DNA from 2 places in the Streptomyces sp. NPDC002467 genome. Region 1 is predicted to be linked to the other one. Evidence: riboswitches for the same ligand, from Rfam matches in the RefSeq annotation. Region 1 holds a riboswitch; the other holds the start of a gene.
What was found. Region 1 has a riboswitch for S-adenosylmethionine ahead of thrC (threonine synthase). Riboswitches for the same ligand answer to the same signal wherever they lie in the genome.
Positions count from the first base shown of each region.

Region 2: another riboswitch for S-adenosylmethionine. It lies ahead of ACFYYJ_RS22410 (aminotransferase class V-fold PLP-dependent enzyme); the one in region 1 lies ahead of thrC (threonine synthase).

Region 1 covers NZ_JBIARJ010000013.1:46,370-50,573, reverse strand. Annotated here, with positions in the region: gene ACFYYJ_RS25435 (cold-shock protein) at 2-208, opposite strand; gene ACFYYJ_RS25430 (MoaD/ThiS family protein) at 630-908, opposite strand; gene thrC (threonine synthase) at 941-2,215, opposite strand; SAM riboswitch class I at 2,233-2,385, opposite strand; gene ACFYYJ_RS25420 (glucosyl-3-phosphoglycerate synthase) at 2,571-3,521, shown strand; gene ACFYYJ_RS25415 (trehalose-6-phosphate synthase) at 3,588-4,204, shown strand, end outside.
Region 2 covers NZ_JBIARJ010000010.1:259,450-263,653, reverse strand. Annotated here, with positions in the region: gene ACFYYJ_RS22420 (cytochrome bc complex cytochrome b subunit) at 1-569, shown strand, start outside; gene trpD (anthranilate phosphoribosyltransferase) at 733-1,797, shown strand; SAM riboswitch class IV at 1,905-2,021, shown strand; gene ACFYYJ_RS22410 (aminotransferase class V-fold PLP-dependent enzyme) at 2,266-3,639, shown strand; gene ACFYYJ_RS22405 (ferredoxin) at 3,676-4,204, shown strand, end outside.

The sequences.
Region 1 (4,204 bases):
CTCAGCCGAGTGCGAGCTTGACCATGTCCGCCTGCGGACCCTTCTGGCCCTGCGAGATCTCGAACTCGACCCGCTGACCCTCTTCAAGGGTGCGGTATCCGTCCATCTGGATGGCGCTGTAGTGGACGAACACATCCGCACCACCGTCGACCGCGATGAAGCCGTAGCCCTTCTCCGCGTTGAACCACTTGACGGTGCCCTGAGCCATGCCTAACTCCCCTATTACTGGCCCTTGCGCGGGAACGCACTTCGCGTTACCGGGTCAGAACTTGCGTCGGAACGCGTCGACCGAGGCTGAATGTATCTGCGCGGATGCTGTCTGCAACAGGTCAATCCGACGAGAAATCTGGACACCCAGATACATTGAAATGAAGTGAAAATTTGGCATATTCGAGGGCAACTCGGGCCTGACATATCTCGCCAAAGCCCCATACCGCACCCGCACATTGACCAGATGTCGACCCTCACGCGACCCGTTCATATGCGCCGGGCAAGAACCGCGGAGGGGACTTCCCCAACTCTACCGTGCCCAATCAAGCAGAATTGCCCCCTCCGCTTTCAGCGGAGGGGGCAATTCTATTTATGGAGATCCTGTCGGCAACCCGCCGGACAGCCGGTCCCGCAGCCGGTCAGCAGCCACCCGCGACGGCCGGGATGATCGAGACGCCCGCGCCGTCCGGCGTCGCCGCCTCCAGCCCGCCCTCGAAGCGCACGTCGTCGTCGTTCACGTAGACGTTCACGAAGCGACGGAGCTTGCCCTGGTCGTCCAGGACGCGCGCGGCGATGCCGGGGTGGTTCTTCTCCAGCGACTCGATGACCTCGGCGAGGGTCGCGCCCTCGGCCGTCACCTCGGCGGCGCCGGCGGTGTAGGTGCGCAGGATGGTGGGGATGCGGACGTTGACGCTCATGGCGCTACTGCCTTTCCGGTGCAGGGGGAGGGTCAGGCCAGGCCGGCGGCGCGGAACGCGTCCAGGCTCGGGCGGATGGTGGCGGTCTGGCCGCTGTCGGCGGCCACCGCCTCCAGGGTCTTGAGGCCGTCACCGGTGTTCAGGATCACGGTGGTCAGCGTCGGGTCGAGCAGCCCGTTCTCGATGAGCTTCTTCGTGACGCCGACGGTCACGCCGCCCGCGGTCTCGGCGAAGATGCCCTCGGACTGCGCGAGGATCTTGATGGCCTCGACGACCTGCTCGTCGTTGACGTCCTCGACCGCACCGCCGGTGCGGCGGGCGATGTCCAGGACGTACGGGCCGTCGGCCGGGTTGCCGATCGCCAGGGACTTGGCGATGGTGTTCGGCTTCTGCGGGCGGACCACGTCGTGGCCGGCCTTGAAGGCGGCGGACACCGGGGAGCAGCCCTCGGCCTGGGCACCGAAGATCTTGTACGGCTTGTCCTCGACGAGGCCGAGCTTGATCAGCTCCTGCAGACCCTTGTCGATCTTCGTCAGCTGGGAGCCGGACGCGATCGGGATGACGATCTGGTCGGGCAGCTGCCAGCCGAGCTGCTCGCAGATCTCGTACGCCAGGGTCTTGGAGCCCTCGCCGTAGTACGGGCGCAGGTTGACGTTGACGAAGCCCCAGCCCTCGCCCAGCGGGTCGCCGATGAGCTCGGAGCAGAAGCGGTTCACGTCGTCGTAGTTGCCCTCGATGCCGACCAGGTCGCCACCGTAGACACCGGCCATGACGACCTTGCCCTGCTCCAGGTCGTGCGGGATGAACACGCAGGAGCGGAAGCCGGCGCGGGCGGCCGCGGCGCCGACGGCACCGGCCAGGTTGCCCGTGGAGGAGCAGGAGAGCGTGGTGAAGCCGAACGCGCGGGCCGCCTCGACGGCGATGGCCACGACGCGGTCCTTGAAGGAGTGCGTCGGGTTGCCGGAGTCGTCCTTGACGTAGAGCTTGCCGGTGACGCCGAGCTCCTTGGCCAGGTTGGCCGCGTCGACGAGCTTGGTGAAGCCGGGGTTCAGGCTGGGCTTGGAGGCCACGTCCGCGGGGACGGGCAGCAGCGGCGCGTAGCGCCAGATGTTGTTCGGGCCGGCCTCGATCGCGGCGCGCAGGGCCTCCGGGTCACCGGTGGGAAGGTCGTAGGCGACTTCCAGCGGTCCGAAGCACTCGACGCACGCGAAGATGGGACCGAGCTCGAAGCGGGTGCCGCACTCGCGACAGGAGAGACCGTTGGCGGGTCCGAGGTCAACAGAGGTGGCGACAGTCTGTGCAGCCATGATGGCGAGGCCCTTTCTCCTCATCTTCCCCATGGCGCACTTCGCCATGAGACGGAATTGGCACCTTCCCTAGCCGGGGACCCCGCGGGATGCGTATCGCATCGCGAGAACCGACTGGAGGGTTGCCGGGGCTTCAACGGGCCGTGTCCCTCTGCCCCTCTGGATGAGCGGTATGGCACCGGCACACGCGCTCTATGGCGCGCCGGTGCGTTTGTTCGCGGGGACCCCCGGCATGCGGCGGTCCTTCGCGTTGTTCAAGACTGTAACCGAAGGTCCGGGCGGGTGAGACTGCTGTCCGAACCGCGAGATGGATCACATATCGCACCATAACGCCGAAACGCAGGGAGTGCTGAGGGTGCTGGAAGAGGTGGAGCGCTGGCTGGCAGACCGCTCCTGGTCAGCCGCCGACCGACCGCTCGACCAGCTGCTCGACCGGAAACGGGCGACGGGCACCACGGTCAGCGTGGTCCTGCCCGCGCTCGACGAGGAGCCGACGGTCGGGACGATCGTGGAGGTCATCCGGCGCGAGCTGATCGAGGGCCTGCCGGTCCCGCTGGTCGACGAACTGGTGGTCATCGACTCGGGCTCCAGCGACCGGACGGCCGAGGTCGCCGCCAAGGCCGGCGCCCGGGTGGTGCACCGCGACGACATCCTGCCGCGGATCCCGGCGCTGCCGGGCAAGGGCGAGGTGCTGTGGCGCTCGCTGCTGGCGACCAGCGGGGACATCGTCTGCTTCGTCGACGCCGACCTGCGGGACTTCTCGGCCACCTTCGTCTCCGGGATCGTCGGACCGCTCCTCACCGAACCGGACGTGCAGTTCGTCAAGGCGATGTACGACCGCCCCCTCGGGGACGCCCCCGGCCAGGGCGGCCGGGTCACGGAACTGGTGGCCCGCCCCCTCCTCAACCTGCACTGGCCGCAGCTGGCCGGTTTCGTGCAGCCGCTGGGCGGCGAGTACGCCGTGCGGCGCTCCCTGCTGGAACGCCTCCCCTTCCCCGTCGGGTACGGCGTCGAGCTGGGGCTGCTGGTGGACGCGCTGCACACGGTCGGGCTGGACGCGCTGGCCCAGGTCGACGTGGGCGTACGCGTGCACCGCCACCAGGACGGGCAGGCGCTCGGCCGGATGGCCGCGGCGATCTACCGCACGGCCCTGGTACGGCTCTCGCGCGGACACCTCGTACGTCCGGAGCTGACGCAGTTCGAGCGGGGCCCGGAGGGATTCGTCCCGCACACCCACCCGGTGGACACCGAGGAACGGCCGCCGATGCTGGGCGTCAAGGAGTACGCGCTGCGCCGCGTGGCGTGAGGCGGCGTGAGGCTGCGTGAGGTTTCGCATGGTTTGAGGGGGACCCGGCCGGGCTAGGTGTGCCGCATGGCTTCTCAGGTACTCGTCGCGGCGAACCGTGGCCCGCTGTCCTACGCCCTCGCCGCCGACGGCACGCTCAGCGCCCGGCGCGGCGGGGGCGGTCTCGTCTCCGGGCTCTCGGCGGCCCTCGCGGAGCAGCCGGAGGCCCTGTGGATCTGCGCGGCCCTGTCGGACGCGGACAGGGAGGCCGTCCGCCAGGGGGTCTCGGAGCCCGGCGTCCGCATGCTGGAGATCGACCCCACCGTCTACGACGACGCGTACAACGGCATCGCGAACTCGGTGCTGTGGTTCACCCACCACCACCTGTACGACGTCCCGCGCGAGCCGGTCTTCGACGCCGGGTTCCGCCGCCGCTGGGCTTCCTACGTCTCCTACAACCGCACCTTCGCGGCCGCGCTGGCCGAGGAGGCCGCCGAGGGGGCGTGCGTCCTGCTCCAGGACTACCACCTGGCCCTCGTCCCGGGGCAGTTGCGCGAGCTGCGGCCGGACCTGCGGATCGCGCACTTCACGCACACGCCGTGGGCCTCGCCGGAGTACCTGGACATGCTGCCGCAGGACATCCGCTCCGAGCTGACGTGGGGGATGCTCGGCGCGGACCGGCTCGGCTTCCACACCTGGTCCTG
Region 2 (4,204 bases), on a different contig from region 1:
CGTTCATCGAGTCCTGGATCACCGGCGACAAGCGCGAGCACCACATCCTGGACCGCCCGCGTAACGTCCCGACCCGTACGGCCTTCGGTGTCGCCTGGATCGCGGAGTACATCGTGCTCCTCATCGGCGGCGGCAACGACATGTTCGCCCAGTACTTCCACCTGTCGATCAACTCGATCACGTGGTTCGTCCGGATCGGCTTCTTCGTCGTCCCGGTCGTCGCCTTCATCGTCACCAAGCGGATCTGCCTCGGCCTCCAGCGCCGGGACCACGACAAGGTGCTGCACGGTCGCGAGACCGGCATCATCAAGCGTCTGCCGCACGGTGAGTTCGTCGAGGTCCACGAGCCGCTGCCGCAGGGCCAGCTGCACAAGCTCACCTCGCACGAGCAGTACAAGCCGATCGAGATCGGCCCGACGGTCGACGAGAACGGTGTCGAGCGCAAGGTGAAGGCCGGCGAGAAGCTGCGCGCGAAGCTCAGCAAGGGCCTCTACGCCGAGGGCAACCAGATCATGAAGCCCACGGCGGAGGAGTTCAAGGAGATCCAGTCCGGCCACGGCCACCACTGATCCCCGCTTGACCGCATGAGGGACTGATTTCGGTCAGTCCTGGTGTCGCCACGGCGAGAGCCCCGTCCAGTGTCTGGACGGGGCTCTTTGCCGTCCCCGGGGCTGGATAGGCTGAAGCCCTTCCCATTCGACGTGGATCTCTGACGAGCAGCAGGAGCGGACCATGAACGTTGTGACCCCGGCGGGCGGCGACAGCGTGGCGGCCCGCGGCTGGCCGGGCGTCCTCGACGCCCTGCTGACCGGCCGGGACCTGAGCGCCGACGACACCGCCTGGGCCATGGACCGGATCATGCGGGGAGAGGCCACCGACGCCCAGATCGCCGGCTTCGCGGTCGCGCTGCGGGCCAAGGGCGAGACGGTCGACGAGATCAACGGTCTCGTACGGGCCATGTACGCGCACGCCAACCTCATCGAGGTGCCGGGCCGCACGGTGGACATCGTCGGCACCGGTGGCGACGGCGCCAAGACGGTGAACATCTCCACGATGTCCGCGCTCGTGGTGGCCGGAACCGGCGCGAAGGTCGTCAAGCACGGCAACCGCGCCGCGTCCTCCGCGAGCGGTTCCTCGGACGTGCTGGAGAAGCTCGGCGTCAACCTCAACCTCACCCCGGAGCGGGTCGTGGAGGTCGCGGAGGAAGCCGGCATCACCTTCTGCTTCGCGGTCAAGTTCCACCCGGCCCTGCGGCACGTGGCTGCCGCCCGCAAGGAACTGGGCATCCGCACCACCTTTAACTTCCTGGGCCCGCTGACCAATCCGGCCCGCGTACGGGCCCAGGCCACCGGTGTCGCCGATCCCCGGGTGGCCCCGATCGTGGCGGGCGTGCTCGCCGAGCGGGGCTCCTCCGCGCTGGTCTTCCGCGGTGACGACGGCCTGGACGAACTGACCACCACGGCCACCTCGCACGTCTGGTGGGTCCGCGACGGCAAGGTCGCCGAGCAGTCCTTCGACCCGCGCGACGTCGGTATCGACCTGGTCGACGTCTCGGCGCTGGCCGGCGCGGACCCCTCGTACAACGCGGACGTCGCCCGCCGGCTGCTGGCCGGCGAGACCGGCCCGGTCCGCGACGCGGTGCTGCTGAACTCGGCGGCGGCGCTGGTCGCCCTCGACCCGGGCACCGGCACGCTGGAGGAGGAGATCGCGGCCGGCATCACCCGTGCGGCCGAGTCGATCGACTCGGGTTCGGCGCGGGCCGCCCTGGAGCGATGGGTGACGGCCACCAACAGGTAGGTCCGCCGCAGCAGGGCTGCGCGAGAACGGCGTGAAAGCGACGACCCCGGTCCAGCATGTGGACCGGGGTCTTGCATTCGATCGATCTTGTGGCAGGATGCGGATCAGGTCACGAGTGACAGCGTTTAGGCCCCGGCTTGCTGTCCGGCAACCCTCCTTCCGTGGCGGGGTGCCCCGGGTGATGACCAGGTCGTAGGCAGCAAGGCCTACGGCAAGCGCGGATCCCTCGAAACCAGGGGTCCTGGTCTATCGAGGAGCGTTTTCCGTGAGCAAGCGAATGCGATAGGGCGACTCCGCCCCTTCTTCAACCCTCGGATCAGGGTCGTTTCCGCATACCCGCGTACGCCCCCACTTCTCCTCCGAGGTCTCTCCCGTACCCCGGACGGCCGCAGCGCCGCCGTACCCGCGTACGGGCACACCGAAGCCATTCCGCCCTGCCTGCCGGGAGATACCGCCATGTCCGCGACCCTGAACGCCGCCACCGCCGCTGCCGCCGCCACCGTCGACCCCGCCTGTTCCGAGCCGCTCGCGGTCCTCGGCCGTGACGTCACCGTCCCGCTCGTCACCGGCGGCGAGGTGACCTACGCGGCCCTCGACTACGCGGCCAGCGCCCCCGCCCTCCAGCGGGTCTGGGACGACGTCGCCGCGTACGCCCCCTACTACGGCAGCGTCCACCGCGGTGCGGGGTACCTCTCGCAGCTCTCCACCGACCTCTTCGAGCAGAGCCGGGCCACGGTCGCCGAGTTCCTCGACTGCCGCCCCTCCGACCAGGTGGTCTTCACCCGCTCCACCACCGACTCGCTGAACCTGCTCGCGGCCGTCCTCCCCGCCGACTGCCAGGTCTTCGTCTTCGAGACCGAGCACCACGCCTCGCTGCTGCCGTGGACGAACGCGCAGGTCACCTACCTCAACGCCCCCCGCACCCCGGACGAGGCCGTCGCCACCCTGGAGCGCGCGCTGGCCGACCGCGAGCCCTACGGCCCCGCCCTGGTCTGCGTCACCGGAGCCTCCAACGTCACCGGTGAGCTGTGGCCGGTGAAGGAACTCGCCGCCGCCGCGCACGCCCACGGCGCGCGGATCGTGCTGGACGCCGCCCAGCTGGCCCCGCACCACCCCGTCTCCGTCCAGGACCTCGACGTGGACTGGGTCGCCTTCTCCGGCCACAAGCTGTACGCGCCGTTCGGCTCGGGCGTGCTCGCCGGCCGCGCGGACTGGCTCCAGCAGGCCGAGCCGTACCTGGCCGGGGGCGGCGCCTCCCGCAAGGTCGCCCGGCGCGAGGACGGCGGCGTCGACGTCGAGTGGCACACCACGGCCGCCCGCCACGAGGCCGGCTCCCCGAACGTCATCGGCGTCTACTCCATCGCCTCCGCCTGCCGGGCCCTGACCGAGGCCGGCTTCGACACGCTGGTCGCCCGCGAGCAGGAACTCATCGGCAAGGTCCGCGCCGGCCTGGCCGAGGTCCCGGCGGTCCGCGTCCTGTCCCTCTTCGGGGACGACGCCCCGCGCGTCGGCGTCATCTCCTTCGTCGTGGACGGCTGGAACAGCTCTCACTTCGCCGCGGCCCTGTCGGCCGAGTACGGCATCGGCGTCCGCGACGGCCTCTTCTGCGCCCACCCGCTGGTCCGCACCCTGCTGGGCAGCGAGCCGCAGGCCCAGGGCGAGTGCGGAGCGCCGGAGGCGGCACCGGGGGAGCGGTCCCTCAACGCCATCCGGGTGAGCTTCGGCGCGGGCACCCCCGACGAGCACGTGGACCGTTTCGTCCACGCGGTGAAGGAACTGGTCACGGACGGTGCGAAGTGGCAGTACCGCACCGAAGAGGGCCGCTGCGTCCCGGCCGTCTGAGCGGGCCGGACCAGGACCAGGACCAGGACCAGGACCGTGACCTACTGGGATCCGATCCCCACGCTGACCGGCCTCGCGCCGGACCCGGCGTTCGCCACCGCCCACGGAGTCACCGGCCCCTGGGCGGGCCGGTGGGAACAGCGCAACTGGCTGGGCGTGCCGGGCCCCTTCTACGGGGCGGACACCGACACCTGCCTGACGGGGCGGCTGCACGCGCCGGACCTCGTCCTGTACGACGACCGGTACGGCCAGGAGTTCGTCTACCGCCAGCCCCGCGGCCCGCAGGAGGTGCGGGACCTGCACCTGGCCGCCACGGAGGAGGCCTTCCTCGGCTACAACCACGACGGCGACCTCCACTGGACCCCCGAGCTGGTCCGCGACTGGTGGCGCGAGCGGGGGAGGGTCCGGGAGTGGGCCGTGGGCGTGGGCTGGGGTGCGTGGGCGACGTCGGAGCGGGCGGAGTACCGCGACACGGCGGCGGGTGCCCGGGCCTATGCGGCCCACATCGACGGGCCGCTGTCGGAGTACCTCCGGGGCTACCTCTTCCACTTGACTGAGGCCCGCC